DNA from 2 places in the Geitlerinema sp. PCC 9228 genome. Region 2 is predicted to be linked to the other one. Evidence: riboswitches for the same ligand, from Rfam matches in the RefSeq annotation. Region 2 holds a riboswitch; the other holds the start of a gene.
The links. A riboswitch is a leader RNA that binds a small molecule or an ion and turns the genes downstream of it on or off. The one in region 2 is predicted to bind cobalamin.
Positions count from the first base shown of each region.

Region 1 (15,161 bases), on a different contig from region 2:
AGGGTCATTACTCGGTAGGCTGGTTGTGATGGTTTTGCTGGTTTCTGGTTTGAGAACGCCCTTTATACAAACCAATGGCAAATCCCAAAATGCCAGAACCCACCGCCGCTTGCAAGGCAAACAGCATGGATTCGGTTTCGCCGCCAGGCGGGGTAATCACTGGGGAAAACCAAGGTTGGTAGTTTGGTTCTACTTCTGCAATGGCTGCTTCCGCTTTGCCATCTGCCCCGCCGAACTGGGAATCTTTGACGGCGACCAAGGGAATGACTGATAAGGCGACCACACCTGACAGCAGAAGCAAGTTTTTCCAGCCGGAATTTGTCGTTTGCATCATTTTTCTCCTCAATTCAAAACAACGTTGCTAGGAACTGGGATTTTGCAAGGCATGAAGGCTTTGTAAATCTTCTTGGTTGTATGCCTGCAACCAATTCCAAACCAATACTGTCAGCAATCCTTCGCTAATGGCTAGTGGAATTTGGGTGACGGCGAAAATGCCAGCAAATTTGATGAATGACCCCCAAATCCCAGTGGTTTCCTCGGGAAAAGCGATCGCTAGCTGCCCGGAAGTCACCACATAAGTGGATAAATCTCCCAAAGCCGCCGCCAAAAACAAAGCAATTCCTTGCTTGCCGCTAACGCGAACGGTCAAACGATAAATTCCATAAGCCACAAAAGGACCAACCACCGCCATCGACATGGCATTGGCACCTAACGTGGTAATCCCGCCGTGTGCCAGCAACAGAGCTTGGAATAACAAAACCAAAGTGCCCAACACCGACATACTGAGAGGACCAAACAAAACCGCCCCCAATCCCGTTCCCGTGGGATGGGAAGAACTCCCAGTCACCGAAGGTACTTTCAACGCCGACAGCACAAAACAAAAAGCCCCCGATAGCGCCAACAAGAGTTTTAATTCTGGGTTTTGGCGGGTAATTCGCGTAATGGAACGAATGCCCAAAATCAAAAATGGCAGGAACGCAACCCACCAAAAAATCGCCCAACCAGCTGGCAAAAAGCCTTCCATAATGTGCATGGCTCTGGCTGGTGCAGCAGAAACCATCACTAAAATACAGCTACAAGCCGCCATAACCGCGAGATGTATAAGCTTCGATTTGCTTCTCATCACTACGAACCTAGAAAGAACAACAAAAATAAGAAAGAAATCCCCGAACGAACCGCCAAAGTGCGGCCACTCCCTGAATTTCTGGAGTTTCTATGGCAATTGGGAATTTTTTAAAAAACGACTTTCCCAAGCGCAGTCAACTCAGCATCGATCGAGAAATCCAACGCCAGAACCTTCTGGAAACGCCCACTCGATGGTTTTCCACCTGCGTAGCGATGTTCCGCTAAATTGGTTTCTCCAAAATCTTGTTAAAAAGAAATTCTCTGCATTCTCTCGTTTCCCTGCCATCTCCAACTGGGAAGCGTGAGAATTCCTTTGTGAAAATATTCTTCTCGGACGAACTGAAAATCGAATTGCTTTCCAATTGCAATCAACCATCCGTACCTCGCAGATGCGTTTGCTAACTTTTGAGCTGGCGGGCATTCTGACTTAGGGAAACCAACATTTCCCATTACAGCTGCGGGACAGCGTCGGACTTGCACCGAACTTTCCCCTTTGCATCTAATGGCTGTTCCCCATTAGAACCAACTCGATTTATCGACTATACCACAGAACAGAAATTCTGTTTGCCCCCTCCCACGTAAAGATATATTACTCTATTTTTTAATATTGTATTTTCTCCCACACTCGATACGCTCCCTTCACCCGTGCCAAACGGCTTTCAACGCAAACTTGGGCAAAGCCAGCATCCGCTTCCAACGCCAGGGTTCCCGATACAGACGATATGCCCACTCTAAATGATTGTCGCGCAGCCAAGCAGGAGCGCGTTCTTTTACTCCTGCCCAAATATCAAAACTACCGCCAACCCCGATCCAAATGGCTTCTGGCAGCAAATGGCGGTATTGGGCAATCCAAAATTCCTGTCGGGGAACTCCCAACCCTACCAAGACCAATTGCGGTTGTTGCTGTAGCAAGGTTTGGCAAAATCGATCCATATCCTTTCTCCCTAGATAGCCGTGTTGGCAGCCAGCAATTTGAATTTGAGGAAAACGAGTTTGTAAGTTTTTGGCGGCGATATCGGCAACTCCTGGTTGACCGCCGAACAAAAACGCTCTATATTGTTGTTGCAATAATGCTTCTGCTAGGTCGATGCCGGGATAGCGTTGCACTTGCTTCCCTTTCCAGCGCAAGTATAAAACCACGCCAGCCCCGTCGGGAATTACCAAATCGGCAGCTTTGATGATATCTGCCAGTTTGGCGTTGGATTCTGCTTGCATACTCATTTCGGCGTTGAGGGTGACAATATGCCCTCCTTGCCCTTGGTAAATGCGATCGCGGATCCAAGCTAAATAATCTTTAGCCAGATGTACGGGATATCCCAAAACTGTTTGTTTTTCCAGTACCTGCGACATAGCCATCCAGCCAAGCACGGTTTCCCTTTCTTATTATTCATGAAAATTGCTGAAAGACAAGTAGGAAAGTAGCCAATCGACAAAATAGACCCATCAATGGGGCGAGGGGTTGCAAACGGCAGCGTTTGCGATCGCCCTATCAAAAATTTCTCAATTTGAGAGCTTTCCCATAGGGATCCTATCAGAATCAATTCTATATTTTTCTCGTATGTTCCCATGTTTCCACGAACCCACCTGGTGGTACAACTGGAAATATGCTATTGTTAAATGAAATTTAACTTCCTACCTCATGTGCCAGTACGCCATTCCATTTGAGACTTCGGATTGTACCGAAACTTTGGCAATCAAAATCCAACTATTGTTTACCGATCTACAACTGGGTTGCATTCGTATAAAAGGTATTATAATCTCGTCCCATGCCTATCAGTGCTCAACAAAGAAAAGTCAAGCTGGAACGTTACTACAACCTAATCCAGCAAACCATCCTTTCCCGCCAAAGTCCTCTCACGGGTTTGCTGCCCGCCAGTACCGCCATTAACAGCCACGGCGACTATACAGACGCTTGGGTGCGGGATAATGTCTACAGCATTCTGTGCGTGTGGGGATTGGCGCTGGCTTACCGCAAAATCGATGAAAATCAAGGCAGAACCTCCGAACTGGAACACAGTACGATTAAATTGATGCGGGGGTTGCTGTTTGCCATGATGCGGCAAGCCGATAAAGTGGAACAGTTCAAGCAAAATCAATCGCCCCCCTATTCGCTACACGCCAAATACGATACCGATACGGGAGATACGGCGGTTGGCGACGATGAGTGGGGGCATTTGCAACTGGATGCTACGTCTATCTTTTTGTTAATGTTAGCGCAAATGACGGCATCGGGGTTGCAAATTGTTTATACCATCGATGAGGTGAATTTTATTCAAAATCTGGTGTATTATATTGGGCGTACTTATAGAACACCGGATTATGGTATTTGGGAGCGGGGAAATAAAATTAATAAGGGCAATGCGGAGTTAAATGCTTCTTCGGTGGGGATGGCCAAAGCTGCTTTGGAAGCGTTAAATGGGTTAAATTTATTTGGGGTTCGCGGCGGTCAGGCGTCTGTGATTCATGTTTTGCCCGATGAAATTGCCCGCGCCCGGATTACGCTGGAATCGCTGCTACCACGGGAGTCTAGTTCAAAAGAAACTGATGCGGCGTTGTTGAGTATTATTGGTTTTCCGGCGTTTGCTGTGGAAAATGTGGATTTGGTGAGACGCACGCGGGATAAAATTATTGATAAGCTGGAAGGGAATTATGGCTGCAAGCGTTTTTTGCGCGACGGACACCAAACGGTTTTGGAAGATACCGATCGCTTGCATTACGAACCTTGGGAGTTACAGGAATTTGAACATATTGAATGCGAATGGCCGTTATTTTTTACTTATTTGGCTTTGGATGGCCTTTGCCGTCGGGATACGGAACAAACGGAGAACTACCTGCAGAAATTATCGGGTTTGCTGGTAGAAAAGGACGGTCAAAAATTATTGCCGGAGTTGTACTACGTACCGACGGTGAATATTGAGGCAGAACGACAAAATCCCCACAGCCAGCAGCGTTTGCCCAATGAAAATGTGCCGTTGATTTGGGCGCAAAGTTTGTATTGGTTGGTGCAACTGTTGCAGGAACGGTTGCTGGAGGTGGGGGATATTGACCCATTAGGAAGATACCAGCGTTTGGGTAGCGATCGCCAGCCGGTGGTACAGGTAGCCTTGCTGGCGGAAGATAAAAATTTGCAAGCGGATTTGGCTGCTTACGGCGCGATCGCGCAAACCCCCCAAGAAGTGGAACCAATTCAAATTCGGCGATCGCGAGAATTAGCCGCTGCCTACACGCAAATTGGCCGCAACGATAAACTAGGATTGACCGGACGTCCCATTCGTCGCCTGCGCAGCTTGACAACTTCCCGCATTTTCCGCATTCGTGGCGAAACCATGGTGTTTTTGCCGTCATTTTTAGAAAAAGAAGAGTTCTATCTTACCTTTGACTATCACTTTCTCGTCGCGCAAATTAAAAGCGAAATTGCCTACGTTCACCGCCATTGGAGCGAACTAGGGCGTCCAACTGTGGTTTTGTTGCTAACGCGCAAGATGCTAGAGTCAGGAAGAGAGGCGGTTTTAGCCTTAGCCCAAGAACTCCGTCAAGGAAATTGCGGGGATACCCCCGTTCATTTGGGACGTTTGCAACAACTTATCCTTACTTCTGGGGAAGAACGATTTGAAGAACTGCACGAGTTTGCTTTTCCCCAACCATCGATTCAGGAAGCGCCTTCCAGCCAGTATTACCTTCTGTTTGACCCCACCCAAACCAAGCCCTTGCCAAAAACCCAAGAATTTAGCTTGGAGTGCGAAACCGATATTTACTGCTTGTTAGAGCGATTGCGGCAATCGGCAAACTTGTACGAACAAGTGCAGATTTTGCAGGCGATGGCGCGTTTGCAGGGGTTGCAGTTTGATACTGGTATGGGTGGACCCCAAGTACCGGTGACGGTGGCAGATTTGCTGGAGGAAATTTATTTTAAAGCCGGTCAGGGAGTTCCCCGAACCAGCGATTTTCCCGCTTCTAGTCTGCCATTTGCCCCCTACTGGGCGGTGGTTCGTTATGCAGCAGGCTTGTTAAAGAAAGTGGATATTAGTTTATCCGATGCCGTAACCGATATTTTAGTGCGTCAGAAACAGATTGCGGTGGGGAAAGCTTACAGCGATCGCTCTTTGATTACCCGCCCGCGATCGCACCTGGAACTGTTGGAACTCATTTGCGAGTTGTGCAGCGAAGACGTACGCGATCGGGTTTTAACCCAAGAAATCTTAGTGTACCTAAGCGTATTGCTAAAATCAGACCCACAACTATTCGACGGCTTATTAACCTTGCGCGTCAGCTATTTAATTTTGCTATTAACCAGCGAATTGGCACAAGAAAATCAACTAACCCAAGATGAAGCCTACGAAGCCCTCATGGAAATCAGTCCATTTGAAATCAAAACCCGCTTGCGACAAGTCTTGGAAGGCTATGCCAGCATGAACCAATTGCTGAAAAAACAAGAATCTCTCCATCTCAACCAAAAATCCGCCGATATCGACTGGGTGATTTTTCCCGAAGAAACCCCCCAAACTCCTCCCCAAGGGGGATGGTTGCGCCACCGAGAGTTGGAAGGCGCTGCCGGTAGGGTTCCAGAGGATTTTTATCCCCAGGTATGGTTGTTGATGAAACATTGCAAGGGATTGGTGATTGGCGATAAATTAGAACGACGCAACCGCATCGATAGCGCTACCATTCTCTCGGAAATGACACCAGGGGAAAAGAATTTTGCCCTGCAAGTGGAACATTTGCTCAATAAAATTGTGGCACCGGCTTACCGTCAGGTTAACATTGAAGCTTTAATGGAGTTAGCCGCGATCGCGCAGCGCAATCCCCAACTACAGGTAGAAGAGTATCTAGTTCTAGATATCATTATCGGTCATGCGGTGCGTTTGGCGTGGTTGGAACGCTATCCGGAACGAGAATCTTGCTACGACAACGACAAATCGATGGCTTGGCGTTCTTTTTACGAAACCTCTCCCCACGTCTGCGCCAGCTACATTGCCAAAGCTTTCCAATTCCTCACCGAATTAGGCAAAACCACAGCTGCCTAACCGGGAATTACGGGAAACCAAAATTGCTGGTTCCATCACTAAGTCTGTTTGAATAATACGAAATCCGATGTACATACACCCACAAAAATGTAGGGGTAGTGCCCTTCTACCCCTACAAAAGGAACCCCCAACAGGGGTTGCCCCTACAGAAAAATTGTGGTTTTGCGTCGCGGATTTGGTATGAAACGTCAAACAATTGCTCTAGGGTGGGGATTGTCTGAACTCCGCCCTATTTTTTGTGGCTTTTATTATACTATTTCTGAAAAACAATGAGTTTCTGGAATTCTCTAATTGCCCTGGTAGAGGGATTCGCGAAGTGCCTCTACGAAAATACACCGATTATTTATTACAAGCTTTTAAGAAAATGGTATAAGTGCAATTTCGTACAAGCCACCTATAGATCGTACAATGTTCTGAACCAATTAACAAAAGATTGTGCCCGAGGATGGGTAGGATCGAGGATTTTCTCCATCACAGCATTATGCAATTGTCTTCCTGGTGGATTTTGCCAAGCCAACCAAGTATAAATACATGCTTTTTCAAAGTGATTTTCTATGAAACTAGCTCCTTTATTGGAAGCCTCTTGAGTCACGTCTCTGGCGTACTGCCAAAGGTATTCTTTGGTATTTGGAATTAGATATGTTAAAAAAGTTTCTAGCATTCCCTGGGTTTGGTTATCTGGCATTATCCAAACGCCAAATTTAATCCCAGAGTCTGTAGGGTGAATAAGTCCGGTTGCTGGTAATTTTTGAGGAATATCGGGAATACTTGCTAAGCAAGCATTTCTCACACTTTGCCAACGTACATTTAAATCGTTATCGGCATCTACAATTAATCCCAATGAAGTTCGTCCAGATGCTTTCAGTTCGGTGGAAATAAAAATTTCATCAATAAAGCGATCGCTACCATACGCTTCAATATCAACCACCGCTGTTTCTCTTGTATTTCCCCAAGCAATTCCATTTGCTTCCATTAGTTCTGGTATCACCCTTTTATCCTGGTCGCCTTCAACAATTAACTTCTTAGGGTTATACCTGCCTGCCATTCTTAACGTACCTCAATATCTCTTTGGGCAGCCATGACAATTTCGTCTTGATGAAAGGCGACACTCGTATGCTTCTCTGGTTCTATTCTTTGAATGGTAATTCCATCTTCTTCTATATCTTCTCGGTTAGCAAGAGTGGCTAAACTCATCCAACAATCGCTGCTATGTGTGGTTGCAAAAACCTGTACGTTTAATTTTTTTGCTACTTTCCAAATTAATGCCCACATATCCGACATTGTACTAAAATGCAGACCAGTATCAATTTCATCAACAATTAAAATACCATTGGATGCACCTACAGTTGCTAGTGCTAATCCTAGCATGCGCCATATGCCATTCCCCATACTACCAATAGGAATTCTCCGATTACTATCAGAGAGACTAACAAAGAATCCTCCCCTCGATCCTGAAACTCGATCGGAACCTACTGAGGCAATACGCTCAATTTTGGGTTCAATAGTTTGAAGTGCTTCCTCTATTAAATTTTCTTCAGGTGTTAAAACAACTCGATCGAATAGGTCCATTGTTTCTTTAACAGTCAGGGAAGAAGGAGTAACAAACTGAGTTTGGGTCTCAATTCTTTTCGATTGTGTCCTTGAAAGGAATTTTCTTTGCCTGTCACGAATGTATTTGTATGGATAAGACAATCCCCCATTCTCAGACAAAGGTGATTTCCAGATTTCTTCTTGTGTTCCAATTTCCCATTTAAGAATAAATTCAAGTATATTAATATCATCTATACTGTTGAAATCGGAAGTTTCTCGATTGCCTTCAAATAATTGCAACTGGCTATAAGAATCGTCAGCATCATCATGCACTTTTATAGATGCAGTAACTTTTTCTTCTGAGTGATTTCTGTTTATTCCTAATATTGAAAACTGACTACCGGGTTCAATTTTACGATCGTAGAATAAATGACGTATATCAAACTCTGGTTCTTTCTCGCAATCTCCCCAAAAAAACTCACCTCGATTTCTTAGTATATCTATCAGAGGCTTGAGATGATTATGGGAACGTAGGAGTTGAACTGCTTCTAGTACAGAAGTTTTACCGCTATTATTTTTACCAACTAATAAATTGATTCTTCCCAACTCTGAAAGCTCAAAAGATTGGAATCCCCGGAAGTTTTCAATTTTTACTGTTTTTAGCATAAAACCAAGCCTATATATCGAAATAATAGACCCATCCTAATTGTCTACTTAAAAAAAACTTGGTCACCGTTAGCAAAGTACATTACATTTGAATTCGCATCTATAGACAAAATCCAATTTAATGAAAATAGTAATACAAGACAATTAAACATGCAACCCACTGTATCGAAACTTTATAAAATCTATTCAGAAGGTAGCAGCGTGGTTGGAACGCTATCCAGAACGAGAATCTTGCTACGACGAGGACAAATCTATGGCTTGGCGTTCTTTTTACGAAACCTCTCCCCACGTCTGCGCCAGCTACATCGCCAAAGCTTTCCAATTCCTCACCGAATTAGGCAAAACCACAGCTGCCTAAGGGAAATTACGGGAAACCAAAATTGTTTGTTCGGTTGCCTTCAATGTCAGCTAGCTGACAGTTTTGTACCGTAGAAAGTGAGGTCGAAAGGCGATAGGCTGTAGCGTTCTGACCCAAGGAGGTGAGACTCTATGGCTATCGTTCGTTGGAACCCTGCCACCGAAATCGAACCCTTACGCCGTCAAATGGATCGCCTGTTTGACGAAATTACGGGGTACGATCGCGGTTTAACTTCCACCCAAACCCCGTGGCAACCAGCGATCGAACTACGGGATAACGGGGATGCCCTCCACCTCCGCGCTGCAATGCCTGGCATGAAAGCCCAAGACCTCGATGTTAACGTCAGCCGGAACGCCGTCACCATTCGTGGCGAACATCGTCAGGAAGAAGAAAACCAAGACAAGGGCTTCTTCCGTTCCGAGTTCCAATACGGCAAATTTGAGCGGGTGGTAGACCTGCCGATTGCTGTCAACAACGAACAAGCGGAAGGCAAGTTTGAAAACGGGATTTTAAACCTGTACTTGCCCAAGCTAGAACAAGAGAAAAACAGTTCCGTGCGCGTTAACATCAGCTAAGGTGTCTCCGGTTCGTAGCCACCGAACACCTTCTCTTGTAACCAAATAAAAGCATCCCCGAAACTTTCACCCCCATTTCGCCCAAGCCAACCTCCCTTGGCTTGGGTAAGTTTTTAGTCATTTTGAAAAACCAAAAATTAAACCAACGGCAAAATCACATTGCTGGAACCACTTACCGGCGATATCTCGCACTACCAAAACCCAGAATTGGATAAAAAATGAATGGTAGAAACAAAAGTCCCAAACCATAGCCAGCACCTTTTCCAAATTTGCTAGCAATATCAAAAGGAACTACAATGAGGATGAGATTCACCAATGGAATAAAGCTTAAAATTAGCCACCAACCTGGTCTGCCAGCTACTTTTAACATGACGTACACATTATAAAAGGGGATGATAACAGCCCATCCCGGTCGCCCAGCTTTTTCAAAAACCATCCAATTGCCAGCGATGGCAACAATAACTACTGCTAACTGTAATAAAAAAACAAATGTATCCATGCTAACTTCTCCTGGAAGATCCTGAGGTTAACAGAGATTTATAACTTCATGTTCCTCGAAAAGCTATAGATCCATGCGTAGAAGCTTTAAGTTGCCTCTGAGTTTGCTGGAATCATAATGCAACTTTGCTCAAAGACACAAGCAAATTTATCAAAAGTTAACGCTGCTTTTTCTTAATTTCCTGGCCATGTATAGAGCGTTTTTATTTCAATTGGACTGTATAGTAGGGGCGGTTCGCGAACCGCCCCTACAGGGTTTCCAAATTTCTAGACATATTCCGTTTATATTTGATGTGAAATTGCTATATAGGATGTCATTGCTAGGTAGTGTTCGCGAACACTACCTACAGGGTTTCCAATTTTTTAGAAAATACTCCGTTTATATTTTATGTGAAATTGCTATAGCAGGAAATTTTGTTAGCTTTTTTGATTGCGATACGAATAGATATCCAGTAATTATATTTTCGTAGCGATCGCAACATAACCGTAGCTTGCCACTGCTTCCAGAATTAAGGGAAACCAAAATTGTTTGTTCGGTTGCTTTCAATGTCAGCCACCTGGTATGTATGCGACGGTAAAAATGAGGTCGAAAGGCGTTAGGCTGTAGCGTTCTAACCGAAGGAGGTGAGAGCGTATGGCTATCGTTCGCTGGAACCCCATCACCGGCGTCGATCCCCTGCGTCGTCACATGGATCGTCTGTTTGACGAAACCACAGGCTACGACCGGGGTCTAACCGATACCCAAGCCCCATGGCAACCAGCGATCGAATTACGCGATAACGGAGATGCTTTCCACCTCCGCGCTGCATTACCTGGCTTAGAAGCCCAAGACCTCGATGTTAACGCGACTCGGAACACCGTTACTATTCATGGCGAACACCGTCATGAAGACCAAGACCAAGACCAAGGCTTCTTCCGTTCTGAATTCCAATACGGTCAATTCAAACGGGTTGTGGAGCTACCTGCTGACATCAACAAAGAAGCTGTAGAAGGCAAGTTGGAAAACGGGATTCTTAACCTACACTTGCCCAAGCTGGAACAAGACAAAAACAGTTCTATCCGCGTTAACATCAGCTAAGAATCTCTAATGCGATCGCTGAGTAACAGCAATCCCTAAAGATTTCTACCTGTCAGCTTGCCCAAGCTAACAAATTGTTGGCTTGGGTGTTTTTTGTAGGAAGAGGGGGAAGAGGGGGAAAAGGGGGAAGAGGGGGAAGAGTGGGAAAATAAACTGTTAATTTCTCCCATGCCATGCCCCCATGCTCCCATGCTCCCATGCTTCCATGCCCCCATGCTCCACTAGTTCGGTTTAATAAAATTTCCCATCAAATGCCGGAAGGAAACCTCACCCATCTTACCAGGGGTATCGCCGTGAGTTTGGTCGTCAGCGTGGTAGGCAATGCCTAACATGTCATAATCGTTGCCTTTGGGAACAGTAACCGTTTTGGTGGCGTTGCCCTGTTCGTCAGCGCGAAATTCGTTTTCAGGCGTGCCACCGGCAGGACCCATGTCCATGCCCACCAATTGATTTTTTACCCACCAGACGGTGTACAATCCGTTGGGCACCAAATTGCTGGCTTCAATGGTGATTTCATAGCTGTTTTCTTGGATATCGGAGACATAAACTTCGGCGTTGGCTTGCAGCCATTCTTGTTCGGTGAATCCTTCGGGAGTGCCTTTGCCAGCTGTAGCGTCTAATTTGATAGAATTTTGAGAATTTTGAGCGATTAAGGTTTGGTTTTGACCAGGGGAAGCGGTATTGGAATTGCCGCGCACGTCTTTTGCTAAAACTAGCGATAGGCTACCTACAGAGACGGTAGCAGCTAGAACCATTAAAGAGGTTTTCCAGGATAGACGCTTGGGGATACTCATAGCAAACTCCTAATTGTTTGTGCCTTTGCCAGTTAAAAAACCAGGGAAATCTGGTTTGCTATTTTCTAGTATCTGCTCGGTTTCTTAACGAACTCTGAGAACCCGATAATTTGCCATTGAGCAACCCCTGAAAAACACCATAGAAAATTCATCCAACGAAATCTCCATCCCTATGGTTCCAAGTTCCCGAACCACGCTTGCCGTAGCATTTGCTATAGTATCAAAAGTTAATTGTAAAGAAATATATCGATGTACGTCTCTGCTGGTACTGGGCAACGCATCAAAGCAACGGTCAAAGAAAAAGTATTTCTCGGTCATCAACCCACCCCAGAACTGGTTGCCATCCTGCTGGTGTATTTCGTACAGGGAATTTTGGGGTTGGCGCGGCTGGCGGTGAGCTTCTTTCTCAAAGACCAACTCAATATGAGCCCTGCGGAAGTATCCGCCATGATGGGCATTGTATCTATTCCCTGGATGGTCAAGCCTCTGTTTGGATTTCTTTCTGATGGTTTGCCCATTTTCGGATATCGCCGACGCCCCTATATGATTCTGGCAGGAATTTTGGGTGCCCTTTCCTGGATAGCCATGGCAACCATTGTCACAGTTCCATGGCAAGCCACCGTTGCCGTCGCTCTCAGTTCCCTTTCTATTGCCATCAGCGACGTCATCGCCGATTCTTTGGTGGTAGAGCGCGCGCGTAGCGAAAACCTTGCCGATGCCGGTTCCCTACAATCGTTATGTTGGGGAACTTCTGCCATTGGTGGTATTATTACTGCCTATTTAAGTGGCTTCCTGTTGGAATATTTTTCCGCGAGCAATATTTTCTTCGTTACCGCTACTTTTCCCCTGATTGTTACCGGTGTTGCCTGGTTGATTAGCGAAACGCCAGTAAAGCAGGGAGAAACCCAAAATGTCAAACAGCAGGTGAAGCAGCTACGCCACGCTTTTACCCAACGTTCGATTTTGCTGCCGACGCTATTTCTATTTCTGTGGCAGGCAACTCCCAACTCCGATGCTGCTATGTTTTTCTTTACCACCAATGAGTTGGGCTTTGAACCGGAGTTTTTGGGGAGAGTGCGATTGGTTACTAGCGTTGCTTCTTTGGTGGGGATTTGGTTGTTTCAACGGTTCTTCAAACAGCTCCCGTTTCGCAAGATTTTTGGTTGGTCTACTGTTATTTCGGCGGCGTTGGGGATGACGACGCTACTGTTGGTGACCCATGCCAACCGCGCTATTGGTATCGACGATCGCTGGTTTAGTTTGGGGGATAGCCTCATTTTAACGGTTATGGGGCAAATTGCTTACATGCCTGTTTTGGTTTTGGCGGCGCGTTTGTGCCCTCCCGGTGTAGAAGCGACGTTGTTTGCCTTGTTAATGTCGATTACCAATTTAGCTAGTGTGCTATCCCACGAGTTTGGCGCTGTGTTGATGCACTGGTTGCAGATTACCGAATCCAATTTTGAGAATTTGTGGCTGTTGGTGGTCATTGCCAATGGTTCTACGTTGTTACCGCTGGTGTTTCTCCGCTGGGTTCCCAATGGAGATACCAGTCAAGTTTCTGCGGGGGATTCTTCGGAAGCGATTGATGCTCAAGCTCAGGAGGCTTGATAAAAAGAACAGAACAGCAGCAGCCCAACATTTAACTATAACTTTTCCCACGCTCGGTATGCTCGGTACGCTCAATTTGGACAGTACAAGCGATCGCCGCTACACTACTCAAGATAAGATGAGAGTGCTGTAACTTTTTGTAAGGAGAATCCATGGTTACCCCCGAACAAGTTAAGGAAATGATTTCATCGGAGATTCCCGATGCGCAAATCCAGGTACAAGACCTAACCGGAGGTGGCGACCACTACCAGGTTACCGTGGTTTCTTCGGAGTTTGAGGGCAAAGGCTTGGTCAAACAGCACCAAATGGTTTATAAAGCTTTACAACAAGCCATGTCTACCGAGGCTATCCACGCGCTGGCTCTGAAAACCTATACGCCCGAACGTTGGTCGCAGGTAACGCAAACTGCATAATCCAACGAACAGCGTTAGAGTATATACAAATAGAATCTTTTGGCATTGCTTAGAGCGATCGCTAGCAAGGCCAAAATTTCCCATCAAGGGAAATTCGCTTGACAGCCAACTTGGGCTGCTATTACACAACGTGTAGTTTCCTTAAAAACGGCGGGTAGTAGCATTCAATGGCTCTACAACGCTTTTGATTTTGATTTCGATTTTTTGCACACCTATTGCAATTTTAGTGGAAGGCTTATGACACCTGAAGTGAAAGAACGTATTGAAAACGCCATCAACAGCAACAAAATCATGGTTTTCATGAAGGGCAACAAACTCATGCCCCAATGCGGTTTCTCCAACAACGTGGTTCAAATCCTCAATGCCATGGGTGTTCCCTACGAAACCGTTGATGTTCTGGAAGATTGGGATATCCGTCAAGGCATTAAGGAATATTCTAACTGGCCTACCATCCCCCAAGTATACGTCAACGGGGAATTTTTGGGCGGTTCCGATATCATGATTGAGCTGTACCAAAGCGGCGAACTAGCTCAAACTTTAGAAGTGGCCCTGGCCTCGTAACGACCACCCACAAATCACCTAGAGAAATCCAATAGAAAAAGGAGGAAAAGAAGCGCCCCAGCAGGCAATTGCGCTTTTTTCCTCCTTCGTTTTTATATACCTACTTGGTGGTTGTACGAATTAATAGCCTCTCTCTGGTTCTGGTTGCACTTCGGGGGCATTCCCAGCAACCATATCTAGAAGAAAGCGATTCGCTTGTTCTTCCAAACGATTCACTAAATAGCTGTCGAGGGCATAGGCATTGCGCAAAGCTGCCATGTAGCCGTTGAGATACATGCGCAGTTCATCGTACCGATAGCCTCGGCTTTGGAAATCCGAGAGGGCATCTGTAAGTCGCTGGTAATGGCGAATGGTTTGGGGATCGTCAAGCATAGACCAACCTCTCGATAGCGTACAAAACAACAGACGTTGGAAACGACAAAAATTTCCACCAAACGCCTTGCCCACCTATTCTAGGAAGACCAGGTCAGTTCGGGATGGCGGGCAGCTTTTACTTCGTCCACCCGACCTACCGGTAAATTGTGGGGCGAGTGGTTGACAAATTCCGCATCTTCTGATACTTCTTTAGAAATTTGTTTGAGAGCGGCAGCAAATTGGCTCAAGGTTTCTTTGGTTTCGGTTTCGGTGGGTTCGATCATCAGCGCTTCTGGCACAATGGCAGGCCAGTAAATGGTAGGCGCGTGGAACCCGTAGTCGAGCAAACGCTTGGCTACACCATAGGCGGAACTGCCCATTTTTTTCACAGCCGACCCCGATACCACAAATTCGTGCATGCAGGGACGGTCGAGGTGGGAAGCTGGAAATGCTTCGCGAATGAGGTGTCGCAAATAATTGGCATTGAGAATGGCATCCTGACTGGATTGCCGCAGACCATCAATGCCCAAAGTGGTGATGTAGGTATAAGCACGGACCATCACCCCAAAGTTGCCCC
Region 1 is NZ_LNDC01000077.1:6,996-22,156, forward strand. Features, by position in the region: gene cbiQ (cobalt ECF transporter T component CbiQ) at 1-8, opposite strand, end outside; gene AS151_RS06245 (energy-coupling factor ABC transporter substrate-binding protein) at 8-331, opposite strand; gene AS151_RS06250 (energy-coupling factor ABC transporter permease) at 362-1,087, opposite strand; gene AS151_RS23045 (hypothetical protein) at 1,216-1,350, shown strand; cobalamin riboswitch at 1,520-1,667, opposite strand; gene AS151_RS06255 (WecB/TagA/CpsF family glycosyltransferase) at 1,765-2,475, opposite strand; gene AS151_RS06260 (glycoside hydrolase family 15 protein) at 2,892-6,149, shown strand; gene AS151_RS06265 (DUF3226 domain-containing protein) at 6,544-7,194, opposite strand; gene AS151_RS06270 (ATP-binding protein) at 7,197-8,345, opposite strand; gene AS151_RS22740 (hypothetical protein) at 8,551-8,703, shown strand; gene AS151_RS06275 (Hsp20/alpha crystallin family protein) at 8,835-9,278, shown strand; gene AS151_RS06280 (DUF5684 domain-containing protein) at 9,451-9,777, opposite strand; gene AS151_RS06285 (Hsp20/alpha crystallin family protein) at 10,411-10,854, shown strand; gene AS151_RS06290 (hypothetical protein) at 11,076-11,648, opposite strand; gene AS151_RS06295 (folate/biopterin family MFS transporter) at 11,898-13,256, shown strand; gene AS151_RS06300 (BolA family transcriptional regulator) at 13,409-13,669, shown strand; gene grxD (Grx4 family monothiol glutaredoxin) at 13,907-14,230, shown strand; gene AS151_RS06310 (DUF6761 family protein) at 14,351-14,602, opposite strand; gene gcvPB (aminomethyl-transferring glycine dehydrogenase subunit GcvPB) at 14,683-15,161, opposite strand, start outside.
Region 1: linked by a shared signal. The riboswitch ahead of AS151_RS06250 (energy-coupling factor ABC transporter permease) and the one ahead of AS151_RS14135 (sirohydrochlorin chelatase) in region 2 are both predicted to bind cobalamin.

Region 2 (15,161 bases):
ACCTTCGCTGTTTTGCAAGAGGTGGCGAATGGTGGTGGTTTTGCCGGAACCGAGAAATCCGGTAATGACAGTAACTGGCAGTTTGTGCATTGTTTTCATAAAAAATCGATCGAAATGGGTACCTTTAGTTGGTAGACTTGATTATTTTAATACTGCTACCATATTTTCTCTTTTATGACCCAAGCTATTGCAATTGCTGGAACCCACAGCGGTGTTGGCAAAACCTCTATTTCTATCGGTTTGATGCGCGCTTTATCCCGACGGGGATTGACCGTACAATCATTTAAAGTTGGACCCGATTTTATCGACCCCAGCCACCACTGGCAAGCCACTGGCAGAATGGGTCACAATCTCGACGGTTGGATGCTATCGGCGCAAACCAATCTTTCCCTGTTTCAAAAATATACCGCCAACAGCGATATTGCTGTGGTCGAAGGCGTAATGGGATTGTACGACGGTTTTGGACCCACCACCGAAGCTGGCAGTACCGCAGAAATGGCAAAATGGCTGGGAATTCCAGTGGTTTTGGTGGTGGATGCGCGTTCGATGGTTCGCAGTGCGGCAGCCATGGTACAAGGATACGCCAATTTCGATCCAGAAGTAAACCTGGTTGGGGTGATTTGCAATTGTGTGGGAAGTGTGGGTCACGGTTCGCTTTTGCGAGAAGCGTTGGAACGTCTTCCCCATGTGGCTTTTCTCGGCGCAATTCCCCGTAGCGATTCGGTGGCGATTCCGGAACGCCATTTAGGTTTGTGGATGGCAACTGAAGACGATTTGGGAGATATGTATATTGATGCTTTGGCGGATTTGCTGGAGGAACATCTCGATCTAGACCAGCTTTTATCGCTTTCGGCAATGACTTCTATGCCACCGCCATCGCCAGACGATTGGATGTCTTCCAAGCTATCTCATTCGCAGGTACGCATTGGCGTTGCTAGGGATAATGCTTTTTGTTTTTACTATCAAGAAAATTTAGAATTGTTGGAAAATTATGGTGCCGAGTTAATAGAATTTTCGCCACTAACAGATCCTTTGCCAAAAAATCTTCAGGGATTGTATATTGGTGGCGGTTATCCAGAATTATATGCCGAACAATTAGCAGCCAATCGATCGCTCGTCAAAAGTGTCCGGGATTTTTGTTATGCTGGCTATCCTGTATATGGAGAATGTGGGGGGTTAATGTATCTTTCCCAAGGCATTGAATCCCTACAAGGCGATCGCTATTCTTTGGTGGGGATATTTCCATTTTGGACGCGCATGAGTCGCAAAGTTAAATTAGGATACGCACAGGTTCATACTGACAGTAACAATAGCCAATTTGGATTTCCCCTAGATAATTGTACGATTCGCGGCCATCGCTTTCACTATTCCGAAATTCTCGATGGTGGTGGGGAAGTTTCAACTTGCTATCAAGTTTCTGGACGCGGAAAATCATCGGTACGTGAAGGATATAAAATGAAAAATACCTTGGCAAGCTACGTGCATTTACATTTTGCCAACAATCCCGAGTTTGCGCATTCTTTTGTGGAGAGTTGTCGCCAGGTTGCCAATCAACAATAACGAACAAAAGAGAATAAGAGAATTTTTGGCGATCGCAATGCTTGAAAAATTTGGCAAAAAATGGTAACGGGCAAATTATTTTATAAAAAATTTCTTCGACCTCTGGCGGTACCTATGCTACAGTAGGTAAATTGCGAACAATCAACGTAAAAAATTGGGAAAGTCCGGTGCGATTCCGGCGCTGTGCCGCAGCTGTAATGGGTCTTCCACAAGCGAACGTGGCAACAACCCAAGCCAGAATGCCAATTTTTTACAGTACATCGATGGTAACTCCCTGCGTCGCACGGGGAAAGGATGTGGATACATGAGTCAAACAACACCTTTACTTCTTTTAGGACACGGAACCAGAGATAAAGACGGCAGACAGACATTTCTCGACTTTGCCGAAGCATTTCAAGAGCGCGATCGCTCCCGACCAGTGATTCCTTGCTTTTTGGAACTGACAGAACCTTCAATCCAAGAAGGGGTCGATCGCTGCATAGAGATGGGATACCAAGAAATTACCGCACTGCCAGTTTTGTTATTTGCGGCGCGCCATAATAAATTTGACGTGACCAACGAACTCGACAAAGCTAAATCCCGCCATCCGGGATTGACCTTCCACTACGGCAGGCATTTCGGAGTAAGTCCCAAATTATTAGACTTGTGGCGGCAGCGATTGGCACAAGTAGACGAAACTTCCCAAGTAGAGCGATCGGAAACTGTTATCTTATTTGTGGGACGTGGCGCTTCCGACCCCGATGCCAACGGTGATGTTTACAAGCTGGCACGTTTGTTGTGGGAAGGCAGCGGTTACAAAGGTATCGAGGTTTGTTTCAGCGGCATTACCCATCCCCGCATCGACCAAGGTTTTGAACGCGCCTGGACTTGGAATCCCAAGCGCATCGTGGTGATTCCTCATTTTCTATTTACGGGAGTTTTGGTCAAACGCATTCAAGATGCCGCCAAAGCGCAACAAGAGCAAAATCCAGATGTTCAAATTCAGACCATTTCCGAAATTGGTTTGGACCCAATTTTATTCGACCTGATTCGCGAACGGGAACAAGAGGCGCGCGAGGGTCAAGTAGTGATGAACTGCGAAATGTGCAAGTTCCGCCGCGCTGTTAGCGAACAGGTAGGCGCTATCGGTCACCACCACGACCACCACCACGACCACCACCACGACCACCATCACGACCATCACCACGACCACCACCATCATGGCGCGGAAGACCCCTACGCGCATCCGCAGGATTATCACGAACGCGCCTGGCAGGTTCCCTAAAAGTTAGCGTTGGCGTTCCCATGGCAAAACCCCAAATTCATGTCATCGGTATGGGATTGGATGGCGTCGCTGGATTGTCAGCAACGGCGCGATCGCAGTTAGAAGCGGCTACTTGCATTGCTGGTAGCGATCGCTATTTGCAACTGTGTAGCGAACATATCGACCTCAGCCAGGTTCAAACCATCCCCATTGCCGGGGATATGGAAGCTTGGTTGCAGAAGGTAGAAGCCTGTAGTGGCGATTCGCGAATCGCCAGCGATTCGCGAATCGCCAGCAACTCCGAATCGCTGGTGATTCTTGCCAGTGGCGACCCGTTGTTTTTTGGCATCGGTCGTCTGTTGCAGGAACGTTTTGACCCCGAGACACTGGTATTCCATCCCCATGTTAGTTCGGTACAACTGGCATTTAGCCGCTTGCGCCTCCCCTGGCAATCCGCTACCGTCATCAGCGTTCATGGCAGGATGGCGGAGAATTTGGATAAACCGCTGCAACAGGGAAAATCGCCAATTGCTATTTTAACCGATGGTACCTATACACCTAGCGCGATCGCCAAAACCATTTTAGATTTGCGTCCTCCCGTACAATATAAAATTTGGGTATGCAGCGAACTGGGGTCGCCGTCGGAACAGGTGGCGGGGATGTTTCCGGAAGCGGCAGTGGAAGCAACATTTCCCCAGCCGAATGTGGTGGTTTTGGAAGCCATTGCTACTCCCAACCAGCGTTGGGGAACCCCCCTTTTGGGAATTCCCGATGGCGACTTGCATACCTTTACCGATAGACCTAGTTTGATGACCAAACAGGAAGTTCGGGTTTTGTCGCTGGCGATGCTGCGTTTGCAACCGTCGCAAGTGGTGTGGGATATCGGTTCGGGTAGCGGTTCCATTGCGGTGGAAATTGCGCGTTTGCTGCCGGATGCGCGGGTTTATGCTATTGAAAAGACTACCGCTGGTGTGGATACCATCGCCAAAAATCGCGATCGCTTTCATATCACTAACTTAGAAATTGTACGCGGTTGCGCGCCAGAAGTTCTTGCCAATTTGCCAGTTCCCCATCGGATTATGGTGGGTGGTGGCGGTCGTCAATTACCTGCTATTTTAGAAGCTGCTACAAATGCGATCGCGCCAGGCGGGGTTTTGGTTGGTAACTTTGCCACCATCGAAGCCTACAGCAGCGCGCAAACCTACCTTACTGAGAAAAATTGGCAAGTACAATCCATTCAGGCGAATATTTCCCGTTCGGTGGCTTTAAAAGAATCGACGCGATTTGTTCCTTTAAATCCGGTGATGATTTTGCAGGGAATTTGTCCGGAATCATAATATGAAATCCGACTATAGACTTAATTTGCTTCGACCGGTATAACCCCCTGTAGTCCCCCTTGCCAAGGGGGACGGCGACAGCCGGGGGTCTGAGAACAATCAACTTCTATTCAAGAGGATTTCATATAACTTTTTGCACCACAAAAACACAAAGAACACAAAGGTTTTTGGGAAGGAGAATTCAACTTGAATTTGGGAACTTTATGGGGAATTGGCGTTGGTCCTGGGGATGGGGAATGGTTAACCTTAAAAGGATTGCGAATTATCCAGTCCGTGGATATAATTGCCGTTCCTCAAAACAATCAAGGTCAGCCAGGAATGGCTTATAAAATTGTGCGGGATTTTTTATCGGCAGAACAAACCATTTTGCCGCTATATTTGCCTTTCGTTCGAGATAAAGACCATTTGGAACAGGCTTGGCAAAAAGCTACCAGTCAATTGGTTCCCTATTTAAAAGCCGGTCGGGATGTGGCTTTTCTCTCGGAAGGGGATATTAGTTTTTACAGTACCTTTACCTATATTTTCCAAACCCTGAAATCCCAATTGCCAGATGCCAAAATTGATTCGGTTCCCGGGATTTGTTCGCCGCTGGCAGCAGCATCGGTTTTGCAGGAACCGCTGGCGATTGGTAGCGAAAAAATTGCTATTCTGCCGGCGGTTTATAGTTTACAAGAACTGGAAAATGCCTTGCAATGGGCAGAAGTTGTGGTGCTGATGAAGGTGGGTTCTGTTTTTACCGATGTTTGGTATTTTTTGCAGGAAAAAGGTTTATTGGAACGCGCCCAACTGGTAGAATGGATAGGTTGGGATAAACAGAAAATTTATGCCACTTTAAAAGAAATCGAACCCACAGCCAAACCCCATTATTTTTCTATTTTAATTTTAAGAAAGCAGGATTCGGCATGACCCTATCGATTGCTATTATTGCACCTACTCCCAATAGCGTTCGCCTGGCATCGCGGTTGCAGACGGTTTTGCCTGCAGCACAAATTTGGACCAAAATTACCGATCGTAGTTACGAAGAATTCCCAGAAAATTTCTATACCTATCGCGGGTCGCTGTCTTCGCTGTTGCCGCAACTTTGGCAAACATGCGATCGCTTAATTTTTATTTTAGCGGTGGGTGCGGTGGTACGTGCGATCGCGCCTTTTCTAAACCATAAAGAAGAGGATCCAGGAGTCGTTGCTGTTGACGAAAGCGGTCAATTCGCAGTTAGCGTCAGCGGCGGTCATATCGGTGGCGCGGATGCTTTGGCGCGTCAGATTGCGGCGGCTTTGGAAGGAACGCCAGTCATTACGTCGGCTTCGGAAGGTTACCAACTTCCGGCGGTGGATTTGCTGGGAAATGCCTACGGCTGGCAACGGGGAAGTGGGGATTGGCTGGGGGTTTCTTCGGCAATTGCTAGGAGAAATCCGGTTCTGGTGGTTCAGCAGGCGGGTTGGGATTTTTGGCGGGGTTCTCTGCCACCCAACCATCCGTTTCAGTTTGCGACGGAAATGGATAATATGGATGATGCGGAGGCGACGGCTGCCATTTGGATTGGCGATAGATTGCCGCCAGAGGCGATTCGCGAATCGCCTACGAACATGCCACTTGTTTGCTGGCATCCCCGAACTTTGTGGGTGGGGGTAGGTTGCGAACGGGGAACGGAAGTCGATTTGCTGGAAGCATCTTTGCGGCAGTTGCTGGCGGAGAATGGATTGGCGGTGGAGGCTGTTGCTGGTTTGGCTTCTATCGATATCAAAGCAGATGAACCTGGTTTGCTGGAACTTGCCAACCGTCTGAACGTTCCTTTGCAGTTTTATCCCAGGGAAACCTTGGCGAAGGTCGATGTTCCCCATCCGTCGGCGGCGGTGGAACAAGCGGTGGGTACTCCCTCTGTTTCGGAAGCGGCGGCTTTGATGGCTGCAGGTAGTTCGGAATTGGCGGAAATTGCTATTGGCAAACGAGTTTATCGCGATGCGAGGGGTGCTTGTACCCTCAGTATTGCTCGCAGTACGGTAGAATACAATCCGAATATAGGACAATTGTATTTGATTGGGTCGGGTCCGGGAAGTCTCGACCAAATTACGCCGGCTGCCAAAAGTGCGATCGCGCAGGCTGATGTTGTTATCGGTTACAAGCTATATTTGGATTTAATCGAACCCCTGCTGCATCCGTTGCAATGTCGGGAAGATAGCCAAATCACCCAGGAGGTGGAACGCGCGGAACGTGCCATTTTTCTCGCCAAACGGGGATTGACTGTGGCGGTGATTTCTTCTGGCGATTGCGGGATTTACGGCATGGCGGGTTTGGTGATGGAAGCGTTGGCAAGCCAAGATTGGGATGGGGAAAATCCACAAGTGCAGGTGTTTCCCGGCATTACGGCGTTGCAGGGGGTGGCAGCCAAGGTTGGCGCGCCGTTGATGCACGATTTTTGCGCAATTTCCCTTTCTAATTTGCTAACGCCAACGGATGTTATCGAACGGCGGGTGGAAGCGGCGGCGATGGCTGATTTTGTGGTGGCTTTGTACAATCCTCGTTCTAAAAATCGTACTGAGGTGTTGACGAAGGCTTTGCAAATTTTCCGCCGCTATCGTTCGCCAAAAACACCGGTTGCGATCGCGCGTTCGATTTATCGCCAAGATGAATGTATCTATCTTACCACGCTGGATGATATCGAAGAAGGTCAGGTGGATATGCTAACGGTGATTTTAATTGGCAATGAAAGTACGTTTCGTTATCGCGATCGCTTCATCACTCCCAGAGGCTATACCGGTAAATATGATTTCTAAAATTTAGAGGACTGTCTATGTTTGATGCTAACAATACATCTAATAATAACCATTCTAAAGGCAAAGTTGCGATCGTGGGGGCTGGTCCCGGCGCGCTGGATTTAATTACCGTTCGCGGTCAAAACTATTTAAAAACCGCCGATACCATTGTTTATACTGGGTCGCTGGTTCCCGAAAATATGCTATCGGTTGCCAAAGCCGATGCGGAAATTGTCGATACGCGATCGCAAGTTTTGGAAGACTGGTTGCCTTTGGTAGCCGAACGCGCCAAAGCCGGCAAAACCGTGGTTCGCTTGCAAGACGGCGACCCGAGTTTGTACGGTGCTTTGCACGAACTAACTGTCTATTTGCTAGAACGAGACATTCCCTTTGAAGTGGTTCCTGGGGTCAGTGCCTTTCAAGGAGCAGCCGCGCGCTTGCAAGTAGAACTCACCGTTCCGGAACTGGTGCAAACCATTATCCTCACCCGCATGCAAGGGCAAACCAACGTTCCCACCGACGAAGATTTGTCCAGCCTCGCTTCCCACCGCGCCTCTCTCTGCCTGTATTTAAGCGCACACCACTGCAAACAGGCACAAGAAAAATTGCTAGAACACTATCCCCCGGATACGCCAATGGCTCTTTTATATCGTGTCGGTTGGGATGATGAATATGTCAAATTGGCACGTTTGGATGAGATGGTATCGCTAACCCACGAACAAAAACTCAAACGTACGGTTCTTTACATCATCAGTCCTGCCCTAGCTGGCAGTCCGGAATCTCGTTCTCGTCTGTATCATGAAGAACACCAGCATATTTTTCGACCCAAGAAGTAGGGTGGGCAATGCCCAGCCTACCATTTAAACAAGAATTATGGCACTATGGCTCATCGGTGGTACAAGTGAAAGTCGAGATGTGGCTGGCGTTTTGAGCGAACTTGGTTGTCATTGGGTGGTGACGGTGACGACGCCAAGTGCTGCCAAATTGTATCAAAATCTGACTGGGGAGGTTCGCGTGGGCAAAATGACTCCTGAGAAAATTTCGCAATTAATCGCCGAATATCCCATTCAAGGGATTGTCGATGCTTCCCACCCCTTTGCCACGGAAATCTCCCAATCCGCCATCGCCACCCAACTGCCTTATTTACGCTTTGAACGACCGCAAATCCCCATGCGATCGCCACCAACCACAGTTTTTGCTAATGTGGAAGAAATCGTTCAATGGATGGACAAGCGAAATTTTCAAAATCGGCGAATCTTGCTAACTTTGGGAGTAAAAGCTTTACCCTATTTTATCCCTTGGCAACCGTACTGTCAAATTTGGGCGCGAATTTTGCCCAGCGAATCTTCTCGCGAACAAGCGATCGCTGCTGGTTTCCACCCAGAAAAACTCATTCTCCAACGCACCCCAGCCGCCAAAGAACCGGAACGCCAACTTTGGCAAAAATTAAACATCGATACAGTTATTACCAAAGCCAGCGGTCAAGCGGGTGGTTTTGATGTCAAACAAGCCGTTGCCCTGGAAATGGGCATCGATTTATGGGCAATTCAAAGACCAAACATCAACTATCCCCAGCAAACATCTAATTTATCGCAACTGCGATCGTTTTGCCAGTCATTTTGTCGTTCAACGGAATAAATTCACATCCCTATGGTTCAAACTGGCTACACCCTTCCCGTTTTTGCCGTTGCTGCCGCCAAAGCAGCCATTCTCTGCTGTCAAAATCCCGCTACGGCAGAACCTCCCGCATCTGTTTCTACCAACATCCTGCCAGATACCGCCGAAATTCCCATCGAACAGGTAGCCAAACTCGATGCCGACACCGCTTTAGCCATTACCCGCAGCGACCCAGGAGATAATTTAGATTTAACGAGAAATACTCCCATTTGGGCTTGGGTACAATTGCAACCTAGAAGCAACAAACCTATGATTTTAGAAGGTGGGGAAGGGATTGGCAAAACCAGCACTGGCAAAGCCGCTATTTATCGCTACGCCAGGGATATCTTCGATGCCAATATTCTGCCTTTGATTCCCGACGACAAAACCGCCGTTATACGAATTATTTTACCGGAAGGACGACAACTGGCAACGCGAACTTCCAACGAGGCGTTTGGTATTTTAGAAGGATTGTCGTTGTTGGGAACCAGTGGCATTTCCCAACCCCTTTCCGCAGAAGACCGTTTGCAAGATTTTCGCCAGCATTTGCAAGAAACGATTCAAAAGACTCGCCATTTGGCTTTTTGTATTGGTAGCAATGGTATGCAAGTGAGTGCTAATTTGGGGATTTCCCAGGCAGCGATGGTGCAAACTGGCAACTGGTTGGGTGCTTTGTTGGTGGAAGCGGGGTTGCGGCAGGCGGAATCTGTGCTGTTAATTGGCTATCACGGAAAGTTAGCCAAACTCGGCGGCGGTATTTTTAATACGTCTAGCCACGTGGCAGATGGGAAGTTGGAAGTTTTGGCGGCTACGGTGGTGGAAGTAGGTGGCGATTTGGATGCGGTGAAGGCGGTGTTGCAGTCGCAGACGGCAGCGGCAGCTTACAAGGAACTGGCAAAACGTCATGTAGCCGATGCTGTTATGGCACAGCTGGCGGCAAAAATTACTGCCAAGTCGCTGGCATACGTACAAAAATATGCCGATACTTCTGTTGAAGTTGGTACGATTTTGTTCGATCGCACGGGGAATATTTTAGCAAAAGATGACAATGCGGAGAAGATTTTACAAAACCACAAAGACACAAAGGACACAAAGTCCAATGAGACTAATTAAAATAGAGAAAAGATGCTCCTAATGAGTGGTTTTGGGAAAAGAGGAGCGAGGAAGTTTCCTGGCTGTTGGGATTGTTTTTTCCAGGAAATACATAATATGCAAGTGGCATGAGAAAGGCTAGTACGATGCCACCCAATACGAGAAATTCTACGACGCGCAAGGCAGGATTGGGCTGCCATTTTTTGATTTTTTGTTTGAATTGATGGATGTTCATGGGCGATATAGGAATTTTATCGTCGCAATTGCGATCGCAACCAACGCAGCCACAACGAAGGAGAATCGCTAGCACGATAGCGCCAGTTTAGCATAGAACGCAGTAGGGAAATGCCTCCTACCCGCAAACTCATGGAAATATGAGCTATTAGCGAAAACAAAAGAATGACCCATGCAATCAGATGAAGATTGTACCAAACATGATGCAGTTCCCCTGCCGGTAGCCAGGCTTCTTTCATCATTCTGCCAGAGATGACAGACAAGGTAGCAGCTAGCAAGATTAAGGTATTGGTGATTCGCTGCCAGTTAACCCACCAGACTGGTTGACCGATATTTTGGGTGATTTTTTTCGCAAAGTCGGCAGATAGAAGTTTCTTGGACCCCCAATGAAAGCTATAAATAGCCAAAAAGGGAAAGACCAGTAGAAAAAATAATCCCAAGCTACCGTGGATTCCTTGGATATCGTCGATTTTCGGGAAAGGAATGCCACCAAATCGGCGATCGTAGGTATTGTACACCAAAAAACCGGTTAGCAAAGCCCCGATCGCCAGCAAGCCACTGGCATTATGGAGGATACGCAGCAGTAGGGGTTGGTATGGTGTGCGGAAAGACATGGATATCTGTTTGTGTTTTTCTAGCAATTATAATAGCAAACTTTTCGGTTATGCTAGTGAAAAAGTAAACTAAATTCGTTCGCTGTTCCTATACATGATGGCAGAAAACCTGGTTTTTCAAAAAATGAAAGCAATTTGAATACAGTATGAAATCAAAATGAAAATAAAGTGTTAATTGCGATCGCGAAAAATGAAATAAATTTCAAAATAATATGACACAAAAATGAATGAGAAAGTACGGGAAACGACTTGATTTTCCAGTTATAAAAATTGTAATATACGAACAATATATCGAGTATTTTTGGGCAGTGCTTCTATCTAGCGATTGCGTTGCCAAAAGTTTATGTTTCCGTTCGTGAATTTAATTTGGTTGATAAGTTTTTGTATTTATCGTTATGTTAAATGGCTTGACTGCTGGATTGCTGCTCATTGCACTATCGGAACTGGGAGATAAATCATTTTTTATTAGTATGATTTTGGCTACGCGACACCCACGCCGTTGGATTTTTATCGGCGTTACTGTAGCTTTGTCTTTGATGACAGTTCTGTCGGTTCTGTTGGGTCAGGTGACAGTATTTTTCCCGCAACACTACGTTCGCTGGTTGGCGATCGCTTTATTTTTGGGGTTCGGTTTCAAAATGCTGTACGATGGGGTCAAGATGGCTCGTTCGGCAAGCTGGTTGGCAGAACAAAAGGAAGCTGCAGAAGCGGTTCAAAGCCACGAAAAAAAGGCAACTTCCTTTTCTACGATGTCTATTTTGCTAGAAGCCTTTTTGTTAACTTTCTTTGCAGAATGGGGCGATCGCACGCAAATTGCTACCATAACCCTAGCCGCTGCCAAGCATCCTTTGGGCGTTGCGTTAGGTGCTACTCTAGGACATGGTATGGCTACTGCCATTGCTGTTATTAGCGGCAACCTCATCAGCGGTCGTCTCTCGGAACGCTGGTTAACTATAGCAGGTGGCTGTTTGTTTTTGGTTTTCGGTGCTTTGGTGGCTTGGGAAATGCGGTAATCTCATCCATAAAAAAACAACCCCTAAAACTAGAGGTTGCTATTGGGGATTTTGAGCAAAAAATCGGAGCGGCGGGATTTGAACCCACGACCCCCACTACCCCAAAGTGGTGCGCTACCAAACTGCGCTACGCCCCGTTTTTTTTGTTTTTACTTCCTTGCGAAGCATTTACAATCGTAGCACACTCAATTTCTATGTCAACAGCTTGACAGATTTTTTGCGTGCATTTTCTTAAAATACAGAAAGCGATCGCGCTGCTGCCAGCAAATGGGCGATCGCTTCCGCTTCCCAATATCCCTCGCAACGCCTGCCTGTTGTCAAAATTACTTGCAAACTGTAAGCGTGGGGAAATCCTTCTACCTGCATCCACATACGATCGCTTTGGGCTTCGCAGGCAATTCTTTCCTCATCCATTAGTTCCTCAGCCATCTGTTCCATGGTAGTTGCCAGCTTCTCCAACAACTGGCAAAAATCCTCTAACTCAGCGGCTGTCAGTTCCATAGCCCAGGTATCGTTGCCTAGCAAACCGGTAAATTCCCCGGCATCGGGATCCCATCCCAACCGCCACCCGTTGCCACTTTTGAGAATTTTACGATCGCCCATCATCCCACGCAGACAATCTGAAATTAAAAGTTAAGGCTTCAACAAATCGGCATTTCCCCGTTGCGGTAGCGGTGAGGGGGAGTTGGTCGGTTCGGGGTCGCTGGCTTCGGAATTAGCAGCAGTCGCAGCTTCCCGTTCGGCTTGCTGGCGGACCAGCTCTTCGTATTGGGGATAAAATAACCTTACCAAGGTATTCACCAAGGCATGGCGCTGTTCGCGGGATAAACTGGCAATCGCCTCGCGATCGCCTTCTAAGGGATTGGTCTCAAAAGTGAGTGCTGCTACCGGGATAGTTGGTGGCAAATATGGGTTCGTTGGCTTGCAGGTAATCGGCGATGGTCAGCTTCCAATCCAAGCGATAGCGCACTGGGCGCTGCTTGACATATCGATGGTAACGAATCAAACGCCCCACCAGCGTATTGTCGGTCAGCACCTCTCCCGTTTTGCGGCTAACGTAATCGTTTTCCCGAGGCAAATCGGGCAATTGCTCGTAGACTTTTTGCCAAACTTGATTGGTGCGATCGCGACTGCCGGTAGAACGAATTTGCTGGGCAACCATCTCCGACCCGGAAACATCCAGAGAACTTGCTGGCTGCGCCTTCGCGGCAGGTGCTATCTCCAACAGCCACCCCCCCACTAGCAAGCAACCAGCGCCAAATGCATACCATATTTTGGTTAATTTGTCAAGCCCCCGGTCTGCCATTTTCCGATCTCTGCTACTTCCTCAATCACCAATAATTTCTGGTTGGGTTAATTCATCAGACATTTCAATAATCGCTCGAATCACCGGTTTCATCATCGGGTCGTCCAAGCTGTCGATGTCTTCGCTGCGGCGACGTTTGGCGCGGGTGGCTACTTGAACGGTAATGCGATAGCGGTTGGATGCGGCTTCAATTAACTCCTCGCCCCGATGCATGAGGTGCGTCGGTTCGATGGAGGTTCGTTTGGGCATCCGTCTTCTTCTAGGGAGCATAAAGAATCTTCCTAACACGCACTGAAGTGGATCAAAAAGGGAGCAGCGAGAAAATTTTTGGTTACGCTTTCCTACTGATACTATATCGTGTATCTTTGTGGAGATAAATGAAGATTTACAAAATATTGCTAAAAATGCGAAAGCACCCCTAAGTCAATCGGTCCCAGCAGATACGCACGTAACGTTTGACCTGATTCTGGAAGTTCCTTATGCAAACGCTTTCTGTCGATTCTAACAGAGACCGTCTTCCCCGTTCCCATCCCTTGCGCGTCGTGGCTTTGGGAGATAGTTTGATTTACGGCTTTGGCGATCCCGAAGGAGGCGGTTGGGTAGAAAGGCTGCGACGGCAGTGGATGCTCGATGGCAGTCCCGGTCATGTGGTGTACAATTTGGGCGTACGGGGCGATCGCGTGGAACAGGTAACCCAGCGTTTGGAAGATGAATTCCGCAACCGCGGCGAACTGCGCAATCGCGTCCCCGATATCATTATTTTATCTGTCGGTGTCAACGACTCTGCCCGATTGCAATCCCCACAAGGGCGTAATTTTACCGAATTTTCCCAGTTTCAAAAGCAAATAAGCGAGCTGCTGGTACGCGCGCAAAAACTGTGCCCAGTTTTGTTTGTGGGGATGCCCCCCACCGACGAAACGAAAATGCCTTTTCTCAACTGTTTGTACTACAACCACCAAGACCAATACCGCTACAAAGAAGCAACGCGCCAAGCCTGTGCTGCCCACAACCTTCCCTACCTCGATTTGTACGACCTGTGGCAGCAACGGGGAACAGCTTGGTGGCGACCCCTCATCGGTCGAGATGGTTTACATCCCAATCCCCAGGGGTATCGAGCCATTTTAACCGATTTACGGCATTGGGAACCTTTCCAGCAGCTACAACATCGCGATCGCAGCAGAGAAGCATAGGGCAGCATGAGTAGGATTTTAAGCGGCCGGGGTCGCCGCTAACAACACCCACAACCAAGCCAAAGAGACAATTAAAACCGCTTGTAATAGCCGCAGACAAAGATTTTTCCAAAAGGTTATTGTTTTTGGTGCCATTGGTTTCATTATAGACAAAGGGGTAGGCTAGATTCTCCTGGCACAACCCAAAAATTTCATCTGCGCCTTTAGGTATCGCAATGCAATCACGAGTTCAAGCGCTGTATCGCCTGGCAATTTGGGGCGTTCTCGGTATGGCGATCGCATTTTTGACTTCTACTTTACCAGTAGCGGCCAAAAATGCTTTTCCTACATTCAGCCAAATTCCACCCCTTGCTGGCTTGGAGGGGATCTCGCAAATCCTCTCCCCAGTAGAACAAGAAAAGCTCGATATCCGTGCAGTTTGGCTAGATGGATACAAGCTCTTTCACGTTGCTACCCCTGCCCCCAACTCCGACAGCGCCAAATCATCCCAATCAGTCTCCATATCTAGCCAAAGGCGCGTACGAGACATCCAACGCCAACTGTACAGTATCGTGCGTAGCGATTTCGACCCCGAGACACTCCACGTTACCTACAAGTTCCTCAACGACCTGCCCGTCATCTACGCCCAATATGGTGATAAGCTGCGGGAAATCGATATCATGACCGTTACCCACCTAGATGCCAAACTATCTAGGGGAGACATTACCACCAGAGCGACGGAATTAAGCAATATTATCGAGAAAGCCCTGGTACGGGCGAAAGAGCAACGCCAGCCTGAATTTCTGGCTCGACAAAGTGCCCTAGCGTTGGGCATTATCGGCGGTACGCTATTTCTAAGTTGGGGGGTTGCCAAGTGGCAGCGCTCCCTGAAAAAACGCCGCCAGCGTACCATTGAAGCCATTGAAGCAGAAATGGAAGCAGAAGCCGCCGCCGCTGCGGAACAAGCCGAGACCGACCCCACACAATCTTTAGAAGGAGAAGCCGGGGATGCGGCTGTCTTTCCCACAACCAGTCTGGATTCGGTTCGGCAGCAACTGAGCCGCCAACAGTGGTTTACGTTTAACGAGATCCAACGCCGCTTGCTACAAATTGTGCAGTTGGTGCTCTGGGGTGCCAACGTCGCTACCATTTTAAGACTTTTTCCCTATACCCGTTGGTTGCAA
Region 2 is NZ_LNDC01000133.1:3,471-18,631, forward strand. Features, by position in the region: gene cobW (cobalamin biosynthesis protein CobW) at 1-90, opposite strand, end outside; gene AS151_RS14130 (cobyrinate a,c-diamide synthase) at 175-1,560, shown strand; cobalamin riboswitch at 1,672-1,826, shown strand; gene AS151_RS14135 (sirohydrochlorin chelatase) at 1,865-2,824, shown strand; gene AS151_RS14140 (bifunctional cobalt-precorrin-7 (C(5))-methyltransferase/cobalt-precorrin-6B (C(15))-methyltransferase) at 2,845-4,140, shown strand; gene AS151_RS14145 (precorrin-2 C(20)-methyltransferase) at 4,327-5,046, shown strand; gene cobJ (precorrin-3B C(17)-methyltransferase) at 5,043-6,914, shown strand; gene cobM (precorrin-4 C(11)-methyltransferase) at 6,932-7,729, shown strand; gene AS151_RS14160 (cobalt-precorrin-6A reductase) at 7,767-8,531, shown strand; gene cbiD (cobalt-precorrin-5B (C(1))-methyltransferase CbiD) at 8,544-9,662, shown strand; gene AS151_RS14175 (cytochrome b/b6 domain-containing protein) at 9,893-10,489, opposite strand; gene AS151_RS14180 (TMEM165/GDT1 family protein) at 10,885-11,502, shown strand; tRNA gene AS151_RS14185 (tRNA-Pro) at 11,566-11,639, opposite strand; gene AS151_RS14190 (DUF1818 family protein) at 11,734-12,105, opposite strand; gene AS151_RS21630 (hypothetical protein) at 12,136-12,408, opposite strand; gene AS151_RS21635 (hypothetical protein) at 12,371-12,808, opposite strand; gene AS151_RS14205 (DNA-directed RNA polymerase subunit omega) at 12,830-13,057, opposite strand; gene AS151_RS14210 (GDSL-type esterase/lipase family protein) at 13,288-13,998, shown strand; gene AS151_RS14215 (mechanosensitive ion channel family protein) at 14,214-15,161, shown strand, end outside.